DNA from 3 places in the Bacillus sp. JK106 genome. Region 3 is predicted to be linked to each of the others. Evidence: riboswitches for the same ligand, from Rfam matches in the RefSeq annotation. Region 3 holds a riboswitch; each other region holds the start of a gene.

Evidence for each region. A riboswitch is a leader RNA that binds a small molecule or an ion and turns the genes downstream of it on or off. The one in region 3 is predicted to bind S-adenosylmethionine.
Region 1: it holds a riboswitch for S-adenosylmethionine, as region 3 does, so the genes downstream of both, ACWJJS_RS06585 (bifunctional homocysteine S-methyltransferase/methylenetetrahydrofolate reductase) here and ACWJJS_RS10530 (2-hydroxyacid dehydrogenase) in region 3, are expected to answer to the same signal.
Region 2: it holds a riboswitch for S-adenosylmethionine, as region 3 does, so the genes downstream of both, mtnK (S-methyl-5-thioribose kinase) here and ACWJJS_RS10530 (2-hydroxyacid dehydrogenase) in region 3, are expected to answer to the same signal.

What each region holds. Positions count from the first base shown of each region.
Region 1 covers NZ_JBSJQC010000002.1:209,470-216,423, reverse strand. The annotation lists gene ACWJJS_RS06615 (DegV family protein) at 1-9, shown strand, start outside; gene ACWJJS_RS06610 (hypothetical protein) at 58-180, shown strand; gene ACWJJS_RS06605 (methyl-accepting chemotaxis protein) at 241-1,890, opposite strand; gene ACWJJS_RS06600 (BMP family lipoprotein) at 1,887-2,864, opposite strand; gene ACWJJS_RS06595 (CvfB family protein) at 3,036-3,932, opposite strand; gene ACWJJS_RS06590 (YajQ family cyclic di-GMP-binding protein) at 4,032-4,523, shown strand; SAM riboswitch class I at 4,624-4,746, shown strand; gene ACWJJS_RS06585 (bifunctional homocysteine S-methyltransferase/methylenetetrahydrofolate reductase) at 4,836-6,677, shown strand; gene ACWJJS_RS06580 (GNAT family N-acetyltransferase) at 6,759-6,954, shown strand, end outside.
Region 2 covers NZ_JBSJQC010000002.1:434,820-441,773, forward strand. The annotation lists gene ACWJJS_RS07840 (PAS domain-containing sensor histidine kinase) at 1-1,842, shown strand, start outside; gene ACWJJS_RS07845 (methylated-DNA--[protein]-cysteine S-methyltransferase) at 1,839-2,336, shown strand; gene mtnA (S-methyl-5-thioribose-1-phosphate isomerase) at 2,578-3,639, opposite strand; gene mtnK (S-methyl-5-thioribose kinase) at 3,646-4,830, opposite strand; SAM riboswitch class I at 4,941-5,096, opposite strand; gene ACWJJS_RS07860 (carbon-nitrogen family hydrolase) at 5,188-5,967, opposite strand; gene ACWJJS_RS07865 (pyridoxal phosphate-dependent aminotransferase) at 6,060-6,954, shown strand, end outside.
Region 3 covers NZ_JBSJQC010000003.1:42,762-49,715, forward strand. The annotation lists gene ACWJJS_RS10515 (hypothetical protein) at 25-786, shown strand; gene ACWJJS_RS10520 (RbtT/DalT/CsbX family MFS transporter) at 818-2,065, opposite strand; gene ACWJJS_RS10525 (FGGY-family carbohydrate kinase) at 2,113-3,579, opposite strand; gene ACWJJS_RS10530 (2-hydroxyacid dehydrogenase) at 3,572-4,588, opposite strand; SAM riboswitch class I at 4,711-4,803, opposite strand; gene ACWJJS_RS10535 (molybdopterin oxidoreductase family protein) at 4,950-6,954, shown strand, end outside.

The DNA of each region.
Region 1 (6,954 bases), on a different contig from region 3:
AAGCCATAATTTCAATGCGGGCGGGCATCCTAACGGACAGAAGGGAGGCTTTGCCGCATGAAAGATGATGACAAAAAACCGTTGGACAATAACGCCGTAAATCAGAAAAAGAACCGGCTTGCCGAAAAAAACCGGCAGGCGGGAAAAAACCAGAATTCCAAAAAACCGGACCATCTGTAAAAGCAAAACAGCCCTCTTGTCTTAGAAGAAAGAGGGCTGTTTTTTGCGCACGGATGTCTGTTACAAAGTAAACCGGCGGACCTGATCATTTAACCGCTCTGTCAGGCTCACCAGATTATTGACGCTTTCCGCCATTTTATGAAAAGAAGACAGCTGCTCAAGCGCGGAGGCAGAAATCTCTTCGCTTCCTGCAGCCGTTTCCTGAACGACGGCGCTGATGCTTTCTGCATGATGCAGCACTTGCTCACCAAGCTGTTTCGATTCGATGATCCGTCCGTCCAATTGAGTAAGCTCCGCCTTAATATGGGCGGCTTTTTGTTCAATATGGGCGAATGATTCTGACGTTTTCTCCATCAGCTCCTGCTGTCTGTCCGCTAAAGCGACGCCGGTCGTGACAGCTCCGGTAATGGATGTGATGCCGTCTTCAATTTGCTTTACCATATCGAAAATCTGCGCGGTCGCTTTGGCTGATCCGTCTGCGAGCTTCCGTATCTCCTCGGCAACGACGGCAAATCCTTTTCCGGCCTCGCCTGCTCTGGCCGCCTCGATTGCGGCGTTTAAGGACAGCAGATTGGTCTGGCCCGCAATGTCGGAAACGGTCTGCGCCATCATACTGATGCCTGCCGCATGCTCTATGAAGAGATCGGCGGCTTCGGAAATCTCTTTTGATGTCTCATTGCTTTTATCAATGGCTTGCTTGGTCTCGGCTAAAGCACCTCGCCCCGCAGCCACCGCAGCAATCGTCTCTTCGCTGCTTCTCGTCGTTTGTTTTGAACGTTCGGCGTTCGCCTTTGAATGATCATCCATTTGTTCAATGAATTGCACCGCATGCTGCAGATCTTCTGAAATGGTTTGGGAGCCTTGCGCCATTTCTTCCGTCGATACGGACACCTGCTCGGTCATGTCCTTCAGCGTCTGGTTTTCCTTCGTCAAACCTTCCGCAAAAGTCTCGACTTCACGGCCGACCTCTCCGATCGCCTGAATTAAGGTGCGGAGCTGTTCAGCCATCATTCCGAATGAGTCATTCAGCTCTTTCAGTTCGTCCTTCCCTTTATAATCAAGCATTTCAACAGCAAGGTGCCCTCCTGCAATACGGCGGGCATTTTCAGCCATGCGGCGGATCGGCCCTGCAATTCTCTTCGTCAGCCTGATGGAAGATATGACGGTGACGGCAAGTATCACGATGGTCAGCACGGCTGCGCTGTAAACGATAAACTGAATCTGGTCAGCCGTCTGCTTCTGCATGTCTTCATAGTGATCCCGGCTTTTCAGATTCAGCATATAAATATCATTCAGGAGACCGTTGATGCGGGCCGCCGTCCTTGTCGCTTCAGCCGGGCTTTTCGAATCAAGGGCAGCGTCCGCCTCCGCCTGCCATGATTCGTATTTTTTGGCGAGTTTGTCATAAGCGGCTTTGTCCGCATCGTCCCTCATCGTTTTTTTGAGCGCCGCCAGTTTGTCTGAGCTGCTTTTCATATAGCTTCGTACATCTTCTTTCTGGGCGTCTGCGAGCGTATAGGAATAGCCGGTGATGCTTTCTTTTAACGTATTAAGGTCGGCTTTTGCTTCCTGGACGTTTAACAGCGCGTCCACTTCATCTTCATTTGAAGCCTGAATCTTCATCATGTTTACGATGGTAAAGCCGATGACGGCGGCGAAGCAAATCATCGTAACGGCTGCGTTAACGAGCAGCCTTGTCCGTAATGTCACTTCAGATCGCCTCCTTTTTCAATCAGACTGTTTTTCATATCCGTGATCTTTTTCGTCAGCCCGCCTGCGTTTTTGACAACTCTGATCTTGGCTAAGTCCATGCCGTTTTCCTTCAGTCCGTAAACGATCTCACCGCTTTTGATCTCCTTGTTGTCTTTTAAATCTTTCGCCAATTCATAGATGACATGGTCGACGTTTTTCACTAAAGAAGAGATAACGGCGTGCTCGGCGGTGTAATATTGATCGCTGTCAACACCGATGGCGTATACTTTTCGCGCCTCCGCTTCTTTCAGTGCGCCGACACCCGTGAAGCCGGCCGCCGTAAACAGGACATCGGCTTTTTTTCGGATCATGTTTTGGGCGATGCGCTTCCCGAGCTTATCATCATCAAACGTACCGCTGATTTCCGACAGCACGCGGATGTTCGGTTTGACTGATTCCGCGCCTTTCAGATAGCCTTTCTTAAACCGTTTAATGACATCGGCATCTGAACCGCCGATAAATCCGATCGTGCCGGTTTTGCTCGTCATAGCCGCCAGCGCTCCGGCTAAGAAGCTTCCTTCATCCTCTTTAAACGTGACGGAGGTGACATTATCCAGGTCTGATACGGAATCAATCAGCACAAACCGCTGCTTCGGATATTTTTTGGCGACCTTTTCTAAATCCGCCTGCATGCTGTAACCGAGCCCCACAACAACATCATTGCCTTCCCGGACAAGCTGGGTCAGTCCTTTTTCGTACGTACCGGTGTCTTTTATTTCTCTGTAATCAAATGTGATGCCGAGCTCGTCTCTTGCTTTCATCAAACCTTGAAAGCCTGAATCATTAAATGATTGGTCGCCGAGGCCGTTGTCTGTCAGCATGATGCCGATTGTTTTCGTTTTTTCGGCCGCCGTCTCCTCGGATTTGCCGGCACATCCCGCCGTGCTGAGCGCAAGCAGCAGTACAGCCGCAAATATCGCCATTTTTCTCATTGAAACTCTCCTTTTGTTTTTTTCTATAGTTATATATCGGTTCGGATGTCAGAATATTTTATTTCAATAAAATATGTATGTTCGGCAGGTTGATAAACAAATGAGGGATATAGGAGCTTTTGAGAAAATAAAAAACACCGGTTTTGGTTCACCGATGTTTTTGCAGAAAATTTATTGTTTTTCGTATGTCCAGCCGTCTTTCTGATACACTTTGCCGTTTTTCATCAGGTGCCCGAGCGCCCGCTTAAAGGCGGCTTTGCTTAAATGAAATCGTTCGCGGATATCGTCAGGATCGCTTTTGTCTCCGTAAGGCATCGCGCCGTTTCTTGATCTCAGATAGGTCAGAATCTCCTCCGCGTCAACCGAAAGCGCATCCTGCTTTCTCGGCAGCAGGGACATGTTGACGGAGCCGTCTTCCTTCACCTCGATGACACGCCCCGTCACGCGGCTGCCGAGTCTCGGCTCTTCTTTTCTTTCTGAAGGGTGAATAAACGCGCGGATGCCTTCATCGGTTATCAGAAAAGAGCCTGATGCGATCAGTCTGTACACCGTGCCTGTCAGGTCTTTATTCATGACGTCTTCCTCTGCATCCGTAAATAATTCACTGATGATATCCTCAGGCGCCGGCTTGGCAAACATGCGTCCGCGGCTTGTCACCTTCAGCATGCAATACAGTCTGTCGCCTTTTTGCGGCCAGACGGATTTGTACGGAGGCAGGTGCTCCGTTGCGACGAGCGCGTCTTTTGACAGACCGACGTCGACGAATACGCCCATATCCTCCACAGCGTCCGTCACTTCCACCCATCCGTAGTCATAAAAGCTGATAAGCGGCTTTTTCATCGTCGCCGCGAGTCTTTCCTGATGATCGACGTAAATAAATACGTCCACTTCATCTCTGTCTTCAATATCCTCTGTAATTTCACTGTTATGTAAAAGAACCGTATCCTCGCCGTCGGTTAAAAAATAACCGAAATCGGTTTGGTGATCTATACTAAGCGTGAGCTGCTGCCCTGGTCTCATGTTATCGTCCTTCCTGATTCGCCCGTATGGGGCTGATGTTTTTCTCATTTTTTCCAATATGCATAAATTCATGCTTTATGCAGTTGGACATTTCTCTTTATTCTACTATAATCAACTCATAAGTGAAATGTTATAGGAGGTTTTCTCATGGCAAAAGAAAGTTCTTTTGATATTGTATCCAAAGTTGAATTTCCCGAAGTGCAGAATGCGATTCAGATGACGCTGAAAGAAATCGGCACGCGCTATGACTTTAAAGGATCGAAAAGCGATGTAACTTTAGAAAAGGAAGAACTTGTCCTGATTTCTGATGACGAGTTTAAACTGAATCAGCTCAAAGATGTGCTGAGCGGCAAGCTGATCAAACGGGACGTGCCGACGAAAAACATTGAATACGGTAAAATCGAAAATGCCTCAGGGGGCACGGTGCGCCAGCGCGCGAAGCTTGTACAGGGCATTGATAAAGACAACGCCAAAAAAATCAACGCTGTGATTAAAAACTCCGGCTTGAAGGTCAAGTCGCAGATTCAGGACGACCAAGTGCGCGTCACCGGAAAAAATAAAGATGATCTGCAGCAGATTATTGCAGCCGTCCGCGGGGCAGACCTGCCGATTGACGTTCAATTTATTAATTTTAGATAAATTATGTGATTCCTATTGATTATTGTCTCTATTTTCGGTAAATTTGGAGAAAGGGATTTTCACAGTTAAGTTTTGGAAACCCATGACAATTATATGAACGTTCTTATCAAGAGAAGCCGAGGGACTGGCCCGACGACGCTTCAGCAACCGGTGTAATGGTTTAACCCAAACCATGACCAAGGTGCTAAATCCAGCAAGCTAAAAACAGCTTGGAAGATAAGAAGAGAGACAAATGATTACAAAGTCTTCTTCTTAAGAAGACTTTTTTTATTTCTCTTTTTTCCTTGCTGAATGTGACGAAGGAGGCAAACAATGGGACTATTACAAGACTTAAAAGAACGGATTTTAATCGGAGACGGCGCGATGGGCACTCTCCTCTATTCCTACGGCATTGACAGATGTTTTGAGGAACTGAACGTATCAAAGCCCGAGGAAATCAAGCGGATACATAAGGCTTACGTCGAAGCCGGGGCAGACATCATCCAGACAAATACGTACGGCGCAAATTTTATTAAGCTCTCAAGATACGGACTTGAGGATGAAACGAAAAAAATCAATCAGGAGGCGGTCAGAATCGCGCGCGCTTCCTCAGACGGCGCTTATGTATTGGGAACGATGGGCGGCATCCGCACCTTTAACAAAAACGCCTACAGCCTGGAGGAGATTAAACGCAGCTTTCGGGAGCAGCTTTATTTATTGCTTCACGAAGAGCCGGACGGTCTGCTCCTGGAAACATACTATGATTTAGAAGAGGCGCGCGAAGTGCTGAAGATAGCGAGAAAAGAAACGGAACTTCCGATTATGCTGAACGTATCCATGCACGAACAGGGCGTGCTGCAGGACGGAACGCCGCTTCGGGAAGCCCTCAGGTCAATTGCCGATCTCGGCGCTGACATAACGGGAATCAATTGCCGGCTCGGCCCGTACCACATGATTGAAGCGCTCACCGAAGTGCCGATTTTCCGTGACGCTTATTTATCGGTCTACCCGAACAGCAGCCTTCCGTCTTTAGAAGAAGGCCGGCTTGTGTATGATACGGACGATGCCTATTTCCGGGAGAGCGCCGTACAGTTCCGCACTCAGGGCGCGCGCATTATCGGCGGCTGCTGCGGTACGACGCCAAACCATATCAGAGCCATGGCTGAAGCGGTCCGCGGACTTTCTCCCGTCACTGATAAAGAAGTGAAAATCAGACGGGAAGAAGAAATCATCTCCGTCCGGAATGAACGGACCGAGCCTGGTTTAAACGAAATCGCCGCTCAAAAACGGTCAATTATCGTAGAGCTTGATCCGCCGAAAAAATTGAATTTTGACAAATTTCTGCAAGCGGCGGCTGAATTAAAAGAAACCGGCATAGAAGCGCTGACGCTCGCCGACAATTCATTGGCGACACCGCGGATCAGCAATGCCGCCTGCGGTTCATTGCTGAAAGAACGCCTTGATATCCGTTCTCTCGTTCACATTACATGCAGAGACCGCAACATCATCGGCCTTCAGTCACATTTAATGGGGCTGGATACGCTCGGGCTCACCGACATTTTAGCCATCACGGGTGATCCTTCAAAAATCGGCGACTTTCCGGGGGCTACCTCCGTCTATGATTTAACGTCCTTTGACTTGATCAGGCTGATTAAGCAATTCAACGAGGGCATTTCTTTATCAGGGAAACCGCTCGGCAAGAAAACGAACTTTTCCGTAGCCGGAGCATTTAATCCGAATGTCCGCCATCTTGATAAAGCAGTAAAACGGCTGGAGAAAAAAATCGAGTGCGGAGCTGACTACTTCGTGTCCCAGCCTGTCTACTCGGAGCAGCAGCTCATTGACATTCATCATGAAACGAAACACCTCAAAACACCGGTGTATATCGGAATTATGCCGTTAACGAGCAGCCGCAATGCAGAGTTCATTCATCATGAGATCCCGGGCATTAAGCTGTCAGACAGCATCCGGGAAAAAATGGCGCTCGCCGGCGAAGACAAGCAAAAGCAGAAAGCCGAAGGCCTCGCCATCGCCAAGTCGCTTCTCGACACGGCGTGCGAACTGTTTAACGGAATTTATTTAATCACCCCGTTTCTCCGTTCTGATTTGACATCAGAGCTTGCAGCTTATATTAAGCAAAAGGATGAAAAGCGGGCTGATGTATATTTGCATTGACGCGGAAGAGGCCGCCTGATATGACAGGCGGCTTTTTCATGGTACGATACAGAAAAAGAATCAAGCAAAGGAGGATTTTTTATGGTTGAAGTAAAACCCATCACCGCAGAAGACACATACGCCATCAGACACAGCGTGCTGCGCCCCCATCAGACGATTGAGGATTGTAAATATGATCAGGACAGCGTCAAAGGAGCATTTCATCTCGGAGGTTTTTACGACGGGACATTGATCAGCATCGCTTCTTTCTACCCGCAGAACCAGCAGGCTTTACAGG
Region 2 (6,954 bases), on a different contig from region 3:
GGGGAGGATTATTTTTTTGTGGTGATGAGGGACATCTCCTCTAAAAAAATATTAGAGCGCGAATTCTCCATGAACGAGCAGCTGTTTAAAGATTTGTTTGACAGGGCTGTCGACGGCATCGTGCTGTTTGATAAGGACGGCGGGTTTATTGATGCGAACCTCTCTTTTTGCAAAAGCTTTGAGATCGGCCAGAATGAATTGTCCCATCTGTCGCTCCGCCATTTTACCGACGGAGAAAACAAAAAGCATCTGAAAGAAATCTGGGAAACCCTCCGCAGAAAAGGAAACGCCAAAGGAGAACTGCCCGTCAAGCTTCGGTCCGGCGAAGAGAAGCTGTTTGAATTTACGATTACGTCCAACTTAATCAGCGGGTTCTACATGTCCATTATGAGAGACATAACAGAGAAACGGCTGATGGAATTGAAACTCTTTAAAAGCGAAGAGCGATTCCGCGAAATTTTTGAAAACGCCATGGACGCGATTGTCATTTGGTCTGATGACGGAAAGATTGCCAAAGCAAACGAATCGGCGTGCCGCATTTTCGAACTGCCGATGGATAAGCTGGTGGAGACGAATTTATGTACGTTTATCGTTGATCCGCAGAAAAAATACAAGCAGATTAAGAAGAAATATGAAAAATACGGGGAAATCCGTGAAGAGATGCTGTTTCAGATGGCAAACGGCCAATACAAAGAGCTTGAGTTCACATCAAAACGAACCATACTTGAAGGTCAGCATTTAACCATTTTAAGAAATGTCAGCGATCGTAAGCGGATGGAAAAAGAATTGCGGGAAAGCGAGCTGAAATTCAGAAAAGTATTCAACGGCTCAATGGACGGCAAGGTCTTATTTGACAACCAATTCCGTATTATTGACGCGAATCCTCTCGCAAGCCGTATACTCGGCATGCCGGATGAGGAGCTGAGAGCGTACACCGTTCCGGATATTCTTTCTTTATTTGATATTGAAAACGCGGGTGTTCCCGCCAGAAAGATTGATTTAGAAGGAATGGATAATGAAATCCCCTTCCTGTTAAGCAGCAGTGACAGCCGCAAACTGGAATTCTCCTTCAAAAGAAATATCATTCAAAATATGAATCTGGCCATCTTTAAAGATGTCACAGAGGCCAAAGAGCTTGAAGAGAGGCTGCGGAAATCCGACACTCTTCATGTTGTAGGGGAGCTGGCGGCGGGCATCGCCCACGAAATCAGAAACCCGATGACGGCGCTGAAAGGGTTCATTCAGCTTCTTCAAGGAAGCATTGAAGGCGAATATTCTCTGTACTTTAACGTCATTACCTCAGAATTAAAACGCATCGAGTCTATCATCACTGAATTTTTAATTTTAGCGAAACCTCAGGCGATATTATATGAAGAAAAAGACGTGACGCAGATTATGAAAGACACGGCTGATCTTTTGAATGCCCAGGCCAATCTTGTCAATGTGCAGATTCATCTGAACCTGACCGGAAACATCCCGCCGATTTACTGTGAACCGAATCAATTAAAACAGGTGTTTATCAATATTTTAAAAAACGCCATTGAAGTCATGCCGGGCGGCGGCAATATCTATGTGACCATCCAGCCTTCTGATCAAGACCACATTTTGATTTCTTTTCAAGATGAAGGAACAGGTATTTCCGAAGACAAATTAAAACGTCTGGGCGAGCCATTTTACACGACAAAAGACAGGGGAACGGGCCTCGGTCTGATGGTCAGCTATAAAATCATCGAAGAACATCAGGGACGCATTCATGTGGAAAGTGAAGAAGGGAAGGGCACGGTTTTTCATTTGACGCTTCCGATCCGGCAGAATACCGAAGAAAGAAGGAGCGGGGAATGATCTGTTTTACAAGTGTAAAAGCGCCGTTTGGAACCGTTATCGTAACAGAGGAAGAGGGCTTTATTACCGGCCTGTTTCTCACCGGGGAAGATTTTCAGGAATGGCAAAAAGACGCGCCCGGCGTAAAGCCGTGCGAAACCGCTTTGCTGTCGGAGGCGAAACAGCAGCTGGCATCATATTTTTCAGGAGAAAGAAAGCAATTCTCTCTGCCTCTGAGACAAAAAGGCACACCCTTTCAGGAAAGGGTATGGAACGCGCTGACGATGATTCCTTACGGAGAATCCCGAAGCTACGGCGATATGGCTGAAGCGATCGGAAAACCGAAAGCGGTGCGCGCCATCGGACAAGCCAATAAACGAAACCGGCTGCCGATTTTTGTCCCGTGCCATCGGGTAATCGGCAAAAACAGCGCCTTAACGGGATACGCGGGCACGAAGACGGATGTAAAAGCGGTGCTGCTGAACATCGAACAAATATCCTATAAAGAAAAATAAAACATATGGCACGTTCCGTTTTTTCGCGTCCGACATATCATTTTATTAAGTGAAAAAAGTTGGTCTGGTGAAAAAGGAGGACGAAGCCTGATGAAAATGAGCCGTCCGCAAAAGATAGCCGGTTATGCAGAGCTGTTTTTTAAAATGCATCTCATTACAGCCGCCCAAAAAGATGAAGTGATTACATTGTGCAGACAAAAAAACCGCTGACATTGCCTGAGGCAACATCATCAGCGGTTTTTCAGCTCAACTGGCAGTCAGCGAATAATTGTTCAATTTCTTCCGTGTAAGAACCGGTCACAATTCCTTTCTCGGTGATTATGCCTGAAATCAGGCTGCCCGGTGTGATGTCAAAGGCCGGATTGAAGACCGGCACATCTTCGGGAGCGGTGCGTATGCCTGAGATCTGTCTGACTTCATCCGGATCTCTTTCTTCAATCGGAATCTGATCGCCGTTTTCAATCTGCAAGTCAAAGGTCGAAAGCGGTGCGGCCACAAAAAACGGAATCTGAAAGGCGTTTGCCAAAATAGCGAGGCCGTACGTTCCGATTTTATTGGCCGTATCTCCGTTTTTAGCAATTCTGTCAGCGCCGACAATGACTGCTGAAATATGTTTTTCCTTCATTGTATGGGCGGCCATGCTGTCCGTAATGAGTGTGACATCAATTCCGCCCTGCATCAGCTCCCACGCCGTCAGCCGTGATCCTTGGAGAACGGGTCTTGTTTCACATGCGTAGATATGAAGGCCGAGGTCTTTTTGTTTCGCTAAGTAAAAGGGAGCAAGCGCCGTACCGTACCGGCTTGTAGCAATCGAGCCCGCATTGCAGATGGTCATGATCTGGTCGCCTTTTTTAAAAAGGTGCAGCGCATTTTGGCCGATCATTCGGCAAGTTTCTTCATCCTCAATCTGAATTTGAATGGCTTCATGAACGAGTGTTGTCTTCGCTTCATTGATTGAAATCGCATCCCTGATGGAATCCGTCAGTCTGTCAAGCGCCCACGCGAGGTTGACGGCAGTGGGCCTCGAACTGTTTAAATACGCTTTGACATCCGCGAACTGACGTCGGAAATCTGAAAGGTCGCGGGCTTCAAATGACTTGGCGGAGAGCGCGAGTCCGAACGCCGCGGTTATACCGATGGCCGGGGCGCCCCTTACTTTCAGCGTGACAATCGCGTCGAATACATCTTCCTTTGTTTCAAGTTCCACATATTCAGTGACGTCGGGAAGCTTTTGCTGATTTAAAATGCGGATGTAGGTTTCTTTCCATTCCACAGAACGGGGGATGGCAAATTCATTGGTCATGCTGCATCATTCCTTTACACGGAGCTTAAATTGGTCCAGAACCTCGGTGATATGCTTCAGTTCTTTTCTGTTTTCGATATAATAGGCGCCGATCTCAAGCGCCAGCTTCTTCCGTTCGATTCGTTTGTCAAACGGAGTGATTTCATCTAAGTCAGCCACATGGGCGAGTCCGATCGTGCGCCGGATCAATTCGCATCCCGCAAAACCGACCGCTTCTTCAAACGCGTTTTTCAGTGTGTCTTCCAGCAGGTGTCTGCGGGAAGGCAGGCAGTCTTTCTCCCATGCTTCACTGAATGTTTTCACAAATGTATCCCATACGGCGGCAGTATGGTCATATAACGGCTGTCTGTCGTCACCGTCGCGGCTGAGGGCGTTTAACAGCAGATTGGCGATAAATTGGCCGATGTCAAACCCGATCGGTCCGAAGAAAGCAAACTCGGGATCAATCACCTTTGTTTCATGTTCATCGGCGAAGATGCTTCCCGTGTGCAGATCGCCGTGAACCAATGTTTCCGCGGAATTCAGAAAGATGGCTTTCAATTCGTCAGCGCCTTCTTTCAGCCGGGAATTGTTCCAAACTTTTTCTGCGTATGGGCGCAGCTCCTCTTCAAAATCGTTTGTCTCATGGTCGAGAAACGGTTCTGTAAACACAAGCCTTTCTGTAATATTGCAAAGCTCAGGATTTGTAAACTGCTTTGCGAGCTGCTGCTTTACTTTCGCATCGAGCGCATAATCGGATGAGTAAAAAAGCGTTTTCCCTAAAAATTCACCGATATGAACCGATAAGTTCGGATAATGCTGCCCTTCCAGCAGCCCTTTTCTTGAAATCTGCAAATGTGAGAGGTCTTCCATTACCGTGACGGCCATTTCAGTATCGGAATAGTAAACGGCCGGAACGAGGTGCGGCACGTGTTCGCCCTGGCGGATGAGGGCGCTGCTTTCGATTCTCGCCCGATCAATTGTAAGCGGCCAGCTTTCACCGACGACTTTCGCGTAAGGAATCGCCTGTTTGATAATCAGTCCTTTTTGGTTTTCTTTATCGTAAACATGGAAGACGTAATTTAAATTGCCGTCGCCGATTTCACGGCATGTCAGAGTGCTTTTGCTTTGGAATAAGCCGAGCTTGACAGCTAACGCGGCGGCGGAGCTTTCTGTTAATTGTTCATAAAGACTTGTTTTAGTTGCTGACATGGATTTACCCTCCAATTATGTAGTGGCAGTAAGAGATCGTGACGGAGAATACGCCCGAAAAAAAAGCCTCCTTCTCTGAAAGAGAAGGAGGCTGAAACAGTGCAGTCCGCCTCTTATCTCTCAGATAACATCTGATGGAATTAGCACCGTGCCTTATGAGACAATCGTCTCGGCGCAAAATGTACGCGCCCCATTTCACAATGGAATTACGGTCGGTTGCTGTTGGGGTCAAAAGGCCAATTCCCTCGCCCAACTCTCGATAAGAGAAAATATATTGATTTGTATCACAATTCGGATTAATCAGTTGATGAAAATATTAGCAGGTGCCGGATATTCTTGTCAACGTTTTTTTGAAAATTAATATAAATCACGCCGCAAGTCTTGGAAAACCGGAATGGTTCCGCGGACGGCCGCGCTTTCTGACACATCAATTTCCGCCCGGACTGAGCCTTCCGTCCGGTCTCCTTCGGCTAAAATCCGGCCCCACGGGTCAATAATCAGGCTGTGGCCGGCAAATTCATTATCGGGATTGGACCCCGTGCAGTTAGAGGCTGCGACAAAACATTGGTTTTCAATTGCTCTGGCGATAAGCAGGCTTCGCCAATGATCAAGGCGGGGCAGAGGCCATTCCGCAGAGATAAACAGGACATTCGCGCCCTGGGACGTATGCTTTCTGATCCATTCGGGGAAACGGATATCATAGCAGATCAGCCCGGCGCACTTGACACCGTCAAGCTCAAAGGAACCGTCGCTGTTTCCTGCTGACAAGTAAAGGTGTTCATCCATCAGCTGAAACAGATGGGCTTTCTGATACCGCTTCACGATCTGTCCGCTGTTATCGGCGATGTACATGGTGTTATAGACATCTTCGCCTTCTTTGACCGCAAAAGATCCGGCAACGAGGTGTACGTTGTATGTTTTTGCCGTTTCTTTAAGCCACTGTTTCGAAACTTTGCCGTTTTCATCCGCCAGCTGGTCTAGCCGTGTGAGATCATAGCCGGTCGTCCACAACTCAGGAAGCACGATTACATCCGCATGGCGGCTTTCTTGCTCAATCAAAGATTCTGCTTTTTTAAAATTTTCTGAAGGATTTCCGTATGAAATATCAAATTGCAAACAGGAAACGGTCCATTTCATTTTTTAACACCTCAAGTTTCTCTTTACTTTTTTTATTTAACCATATATGATGATGGACTATCATTTCAAGACATTTTTAGAAGGTGAAAAATATGAACTTTGAAATCTCAGATGTACTCAAACAGCTGCCGGAACAATTTTTCGCATCATTGGTGCAAAAAGTGAATCAAAAGCTGAAAGAAGGCAGAGACGTCATCAATTTAGGGCAGGGAAACCCTGATCAGCCGACGCCTCAGCATATCGTTGAAGAAATGAAGCGTGCCGTCGAAAGGCCGGAAAATCATAAATACTCCTCATTCCGGGGCGCTTACAGCTTCAAAAAAGCAGCCGCTGCATTTTATGAAAGGGAGTACGGGGTCACGCTTGATCCGGAAACGGAAGTCGCCGTGCTGTTCGGAGGCAAGGCGGGACTTGTTGAGCTTCCGCAATGTCTTTTAAACCCGGGAGATACCATTCTGGTGCCTGATCCCGGATATCCTGATTACTGGTCGGGCGTCGCCCTTGCGAAAGCGAAAATGGAAATGATGCCGCTGACGGAAGAAAGAGGGTTTCTCCCTGATTACAGCGTAATTCCTGAAAAGGTGCGGAGCGAGGCGAAGATGCTGTATCTCAATTATCCGAATAATCCGACCGGCGCTGTGGCGACTGAGGCGTTTTTTGAGGAGACGGTCGGTTTTGCGGAACAAAACGGCATTTGTGTCGTTCATGATTTCGCGTACGGAGCCGTCGGTTTTGACGGGCATAAACCGCTGAGCTTTTTGCAGACGGAAGGCGCAAAAGAGACGGGAATCGAAATCTATACCTTGTCCAAAACGTATAATATGGCGGGCTGGCGGGTCGGATTTGCCGTCGGAAACGCTTCTGTTATCGAAGCGATCAACCTTTATCAGGATCATATGTTTGTCAGCCTGTTTCCCGCGGCGCAGCAGGCGGCGGCAGCCGCTCTTTTAGCGGATCAGGCATGCGTCGCAGCGCAAAATGACAGAT
Region 3 (6,954 bases):
CTGGCGGATTCAAGGAGGCATAACATGATTTGCGATCGTGAGCGGCTTGCGCATTTTTTGCAGCAGCTCAAAGCATTATCATCTTCGGAAGGATTTACAAAATCGGATTTGCTGACTCCGGAGTTCCATTTAGCCAAGGACGGAGATCTGGATATGTATGATTCGCCTCATAATGAGTATATCAACCCACATGCTGCGGTTGTCATCTCCGGAATTACACCCGGTTTTTTTCAGATGCAGCGGGCTTACAAAAAAGCGGCACAGCTTTTAAAAAACGGCGAATCTCTTGAGGTGATAGCATATGAGACAAAAAAAGCGGCCGGACTTTCCGGTTCCATGAGGCAGCACATCATCGAAATGTTTAATGAATGCGGTCTGCCGGCCGCGCTTCACGTTGAGGATTCATCCCGGTTATTTGATTCAAAACGGGAGCTGCTTCATACGACATCCGTTATTAAACACCCTGTTTTTTATAAACAGAAAAACTATACGGGACACCGGCCGGCAATCAGCAGATCAGCTCTTCTCAGCCGTTACGCGCTGACATGTTTTCCGGATGAAATAGAAATGATGAAAAAGGACATTCTGCTTATCCCTCTCGGTAAAGCAGCAGAATCGGCCTGCCGCATGCTGAAGAAGAACGGCAGAATGGGCCATGCGGTCATTCTGGAAGGTTTCCCGCATCCGTCCGGAGCAAACGGACATCGTTTCAAACAATTTCACGAAAACCAACAATCGTTACGTGAACAAATTCAGCGGTTTGCCGGGTTTCTTCAGAAGCTGTAAAAAAACGCCCCGAATTTTCGGGGCGCTGCTGTTAAGAAGCGTATTCAGGCAATGCTTTATTGTGTTTTGCCGTTTTCTCTTCAGGTATTTTGATTTGATTTGTCAAGATTGCACTTACGAAATAGAGCGCTGCGAAAATCCATACAACGCCTTGTGCGCCGACAAGCCCGATGAACGCCCAGGCAAGCGCGGGGCCGACAAATGCCGACAGGCCCGCAGCCAGATTTAACACAGACATGGCGGCACCTTTATTGCTGCCGGCCGCCGTCGGCACGATAGCCCCGATCGGAACGAACCCGGCGAGGAGCCCTCCCCATATAAAACCGACTATGCTGACGAAAAGCAAGTTCCCATGTGATACAACAGGAGCATAATATAATAAAAGAGTAAAAATGCCGCAGCCCACTCCTCCGAACCACATGACGGTCTTTTTCCAGCCGAAGGCATCGCCGACTGCGCCGAATATTAAGTTAAAAACGATATTTCCGAGAAAGATCGTTCCCCAAATTTGAAGCCATACATTTGTAGAAATGCCGTGCTGCGCCATATGCATCGGGAGGAATACCGGAAATCCGTATGTTCCGATGCTGTTAATGATCCGAATGATCCCCCCAGAGAGCACGCGCGGATTTTCAGCAAGGATGGTGATTCCCTTCATTAATTCCTGCGCCTTTTCCCGCTTATCTGCCTTTTTCTTTTCAAAGCGGTCCCTATTTAAAATCAAAGCAAAAAACGCGCCGAGACATACCCAGAAAATTGAACTCCACAGCGTATTCAAATAGCCGAAGGATTTGATGGCCCAGCTTGAATACCAAGCACCGAATACAAACATCCCGCAGCAATATGCAATCCAGAACCAGCCGACCGCCGTACTGAGCCTGTTTTTCGGCGACCGGTAAATCACCCATGTCAAAAATGAATAGGCAAACAGCGGGTAACCCAGCCCTTTAATAAAATACGTGACATACATCACCGGCAAATTAAGATTCTCAAATCCGTATGCGATAAACGCGGCTGTTCCGATGACGTAAAACAACAGCCCCATAAACATCGTCCGCTTTGCGCCGAAGGCTTCGAGGCAGACCCCTGAAAACCACGACGCCACAGCAAGAGAAATACCGTAAACCGTAAACAAGGATGCTGATTGCTGTACCGTCAAGCCGTTTTCAACTAAAAACGGGCTGAGCCAGCCTTGTTCAAGGCCGTCCCCCATCATAAACAGCACGACCCCTAAAAATCCCCAGGCGAGCTGTTTTGGAATTCCTATTTTATTAAGCATTTTTGTTCCTCCTCAGCAATCTTTCATGTTGTCATCTCATCCCCAAGTCAGGCTTTCACCGCCGGCTGAAAATGAGTAAATAATTTTTGCGTATGTTTCCATTCTTCATATAGGAAGAGATCCGTCTGATCCGCTTCCGGCTCAATTATCTTTGTGCGGGTCGAAAGCTCTGCTTTCACACCGAGAGCTTCGTTGCAAATCATCACCGCTCCCATTGCGGATGCCTGGCTGAACCCCTCTCTCTTATAGATTTTCTTTTGAAGAAGGTTAGCAAGAAACTGCGTCAAAGCATCACTTTGGAAACCGCCGCCGCACACCTTCACATAATCTTGTGAAAAGGAAGCCGCCTCTGTTAACGCCTCATAGTTCCATTTGATTGAAAAAGCGATTTCCAGCAGTGCGGCTTTAACAAAATGGGCTCTGCTTAAGTTTTGGGACAGGGGAGCGTCAAATATAAATCCGCCTTTTGCCAGTGCGTTTTTCTCAGGCGATAAATAGGAGCCTAACGCAGAAATACAGGCATGATCATGTTTCGGCAGACTTGCGATTTCCCGTTCCATGACGCTGTAGGATTCATTCGGATAAAAAATGGATTTTAATTTTTGATAATTGAGTCCTGTTACACCCGGATTCGTTTCAAGAAGCCATTGACCTTCTTCTGTATGGCAATTCAGCCATGCATTCTCTAAACTTTCGGTTCCGGTCTCCGCTGTTATCTTTGTAATCGGCGTCGTTGTGCCGGATACGATGACGATATCTCCCGGCTTTGCATCTGCACTTTTGATGGCAAGCTGTGTGTCTCCCCCGCCTGCAATCACAGGCACTCTTTCAGAAAGACCGAGCACCGCCGCTTTCTTAAACGTTAACATTCCGACAACCGCCCCAGATCGGACGAGTGAAGGAAGAATGGCAGAAGGCACACCGAAGATGTTGCATAATTTCTCTGACCACGCCTTTTTCCTTACGTCAAACAGCAGTGTTTCAGCAGCCTGTGACGGTTCATAGCTTAAAATTCCGCTCAGCTCAAATGTCACCCAGTCACTGACGCTTGTGATGCACTTCACTTCTTTCCATAAAGACGGCTGTCTGGCTTTTAATCCGACAAGTTTCATGGCGGAAAATAAAGCGCTCGGAAGACGTCCGGTTTGCTGATGCACTTCTTCTTCTGCTTCAATCCCGCCTTCCCATTCACGCCCTCTGTTATCAATGTTGGGCAGACCGAGAAATGCCTTTTTATCTTTATTGATCAGAACGATTCCCTGCCTCTGGCTTGTTGAGGTGATTCCGATCAATGTAATATGAGGGCTCTTGGCAATAGCCTTTCTTGCCATAGCGCTGATTTGCATCCATAACCCTTCCGGTGAGAAATATCGTCCGTCCGGATAAAGCGGATCCGTCACATATTCAATGTCTTCCCTTTCAAGCGCGGTCACTTCGCCGCCGGCAGTCACGACCGCAACTCGCGCATTCCCCGTCCCGATGTCAAATACAAGGTAGCCTTTTTGTTCAGCCATTACAGCCTCCTCCTTCCGTTTCAAGTTCTCTTTTGTTATAAAGTTCACGTATTGAGCAGGTTTGATCTTGTTTCCATTTGAAAAGCGCTTCATTTAAAATCTTCACATGATGATCTTCCACTTCAAATGTTGCGCCCGCTAAATGGGGAGTCGCGAACACATTCGGCAAAGAGATCAAATCATAATCAGAAGATTCAGGCGGTTCATGATAAAACACGTCAAGGATCGCTCCCTTAATCCGCCGTTCTTTCAGCACCCGCAGCAGCTCTTCCCTGTCTGTAACCGCCGCTCTTGACGTATTGACAAAAACAGCTTCCTGTTTCATCAATTGAAAGTGCCGGGCGCCGATAAGGCCGATGGTTTCTTCTGTGCGCGGCAAGTGAACGGAAACAATATCACTTTCAGAAAATACCCGTTCAATCGTCGTTTTTTCATACTCCCGGTTTTCATGACGGACAAATGGATCATAGTAAAGCACCTTGCAATCAAAAGCGGCCAATAGCCGGGCGATTCTCTGTCCGACAGCACCGAAACCGATAAGGCCGACTGTTTTCCCCGTCAGCTCATTTCCTCTGAATTTGACGTAAGCCTGCAAATAATCACCATTCCACTTCCCGTCCTTCAGCCACTGATGGGAAGAATACGTATGACGCAAAAATGAAATCACATTTCCGATAAACATTTCAGCAACGGCCTGGGCATTGCGGGCCGGTGTAAAGAAAACGGGGATTTTTCTTTTAGTCGCCGCCGCAATATCCACATTAGACGGCATCCCTCTGCAGACACCGATAAAAGCGGAATCCGGCAATATGTCAATAACACGCTCAGACACCTCATCAAGTTCGGTAATAAGCCCCGACGCGTTTGTCTCTTGAATCATTCGGATTAATTCATCTTCCCGATAGGCCCGGCCGTGCTTCTTCCACGGCCGGTGCACAGTCCGGCCGAACAGCTCAGTCAGCTCCTTCAGCCCCTCGTCGTGATATGGCGCGGTAATTAAAACCGTCATGGTGCAAAACATCCTTTTCACATAAATTTTTTCATAAAAAAAATCTCTTTCCTCAAAGAAGGAAAGAGATTCATATACCGTCTTTATACGCTTGAAGCGCACAAATATGTATAGACCATTCTTTCCTATCTTTCAAGCATACGCTTGCTGGAATTGGCACATTAAATGTTGCCGAGGTTTCATAGGGCCAGTCCCTCCACCTCTCTGGATAGAAAATAAAATGATGAAATTGTCAGGCTGTTTAAAAGAATAAACTCATCATAGAAAAGTCTTTCCGTGATGTCAACACTTTTTTCTGAATTGACGTTCGATTTTGAAATGTTATAATGCTTACATTATAAACAAAGAGGAGAAATGGGCTATGAATTCTGCTGCAACACAGCCGAACGGGGTCTTTAAGTCGGTGTGCTCCCTAGACTGTCCCGATCAATGCGGCTTGCTTGTGACAAAAAAAGACGGAAAAATCATTAACATTCAGGGAGACCCCGATCACCCGGTCACATCAGGGAATATTTGCAACAAAGTCAGACACATGGCTGAGCGTATTTATGATGAGAAGCGCGTAACCGTTCCATTAAAACGGATCGGTAAAAAAGGTGAAGCCGCGTTTGCGCCTATTTCCTGGGAGGAAGCAATCAATACGATCAGTTCGCGCTGGAAAGAGCTTATTGCCGAAGAAGGAGCGGAAAGCATTCTTCCGTACAGCTTTTACGGCAATATGGGAAAACTGGCGGCAGAGGGAATGGACCGCCGTTTTTTCCATCGTCTCGGAGCGAGTCATCTCGAACGGACGATTTGCAGCAAAGCCGGATCTGAAGGTTATAACTATACAATGGGAGAAGGAGCGGGTACTGATCCGGAGGAGACCATACATGCAAAGCTCTTTATTTTTTGGGGGATCAATGCCGTCAGCACGAATATGCACCAAATCATGATTGCTCAAAAAGCCCGGAAAAAAGGGGCTAAAATTGTCGTTATCGATGTACATAAGAACCAAACCGGCCGGCTTGCCGATTGGTTTATTCCCATTCGCCCCGGCACAGATGCCGCACTCGCCCTCGGTATCATGCATGTCTTATTCGACGAAAACCTTCACGATGAAGCATTTCTCACAGAATACACCGAAGGCAGTGAAGAATTAAAAGCGCATGTTAAACACTATGATCCGGAAACGGTTTCTTCTATTACAGGCATTAAAGCCGACGATATCAGACGCCTTGCGAGAATGTACGGGGAAACCTCCCCTTCCCTTATCAGGATTGGAAACGGCATTCAGCACCATGACAATGGCGGAATGATCGTCCGCACCGTCGCCTGCCTTCCGGCTGTTACAGGACAGTGGCTCAACACCGGAGGAGGCGCAATCAAGCACAACAGCGCGGTATTAAACTATAACAGACAAGCGCTCCAGCGGCCTGATCTGCTTTACGGCCGGAAGCCGCGATCATTTAATATGAACAGGCTCGGAAGCGTTCTTTTAGAAACAAAACCGCCCGTGCGCTCCCTGTTTATTTACGGTACGAATCCCGCAGTGGTTGCGCCGGAAGCGAATAAAGTCAGAAAAGGCCTGCTGCGGGAGGATTTATTTACAGTCGTTCACGATTTATTTTTAACGGAAACCGCCAAATATGCGGATATCGTGCTCCCTGCTTCATCCGCTTTTGAAAACACGGATTTTTACACGTCTTACTGGCATCATTTTATTCAGCTGCAAAAACCGGTGATCGAACCCTACGGGGACAGCAAATCGAATACGGAAGTGTTCCGTCTGCTTGCCGGAGCAATGGGATTTACCGAGCAGGAGCTTCAGGATTCCGATGAAGAATTAATCAGACAGGCGCTGGACTTTCCCGACAATCCGTATATCGAGGATATTGATTACGAGGCGCTCTCACGCCATTCCTTTATGAAAGCCAAACGGAAAAAACCGCTTTTTCCGGGAAAGCTCAAGACACCGAGCGGAAGAATTGAATTATATTCGGAAAAGATGAAACAGGACGGTTATCCGGCGCTGCCGACACACATCCCTCTTGAGAGCGATGACGATTTTCCGCTTTTATTTGTCCCGGGACCGAATCATAATTTTTTAAATTCGACATTTTCAAATAACGAAAAACACGTAAAACTGGAAAAAGCGCCAAAACTTTTTATTCATACAGAAGATGCTGTACGCCGGAACATAGAAGACGGAGAAACCGTTAGAGTTTGGAATCACCGCGGAGAGTGCGAATTGACTGTTTCGGTCGGCGAACAGGTGCTTCCCGGCGTTGCGGTGAGCCAAGGTCTTTGGGCCGATATGGATGATAAAAAACAGCTCGTCAATTCACTCACGCCCGATCGGCTGGCGGATATGGGCGGAGGTGCTG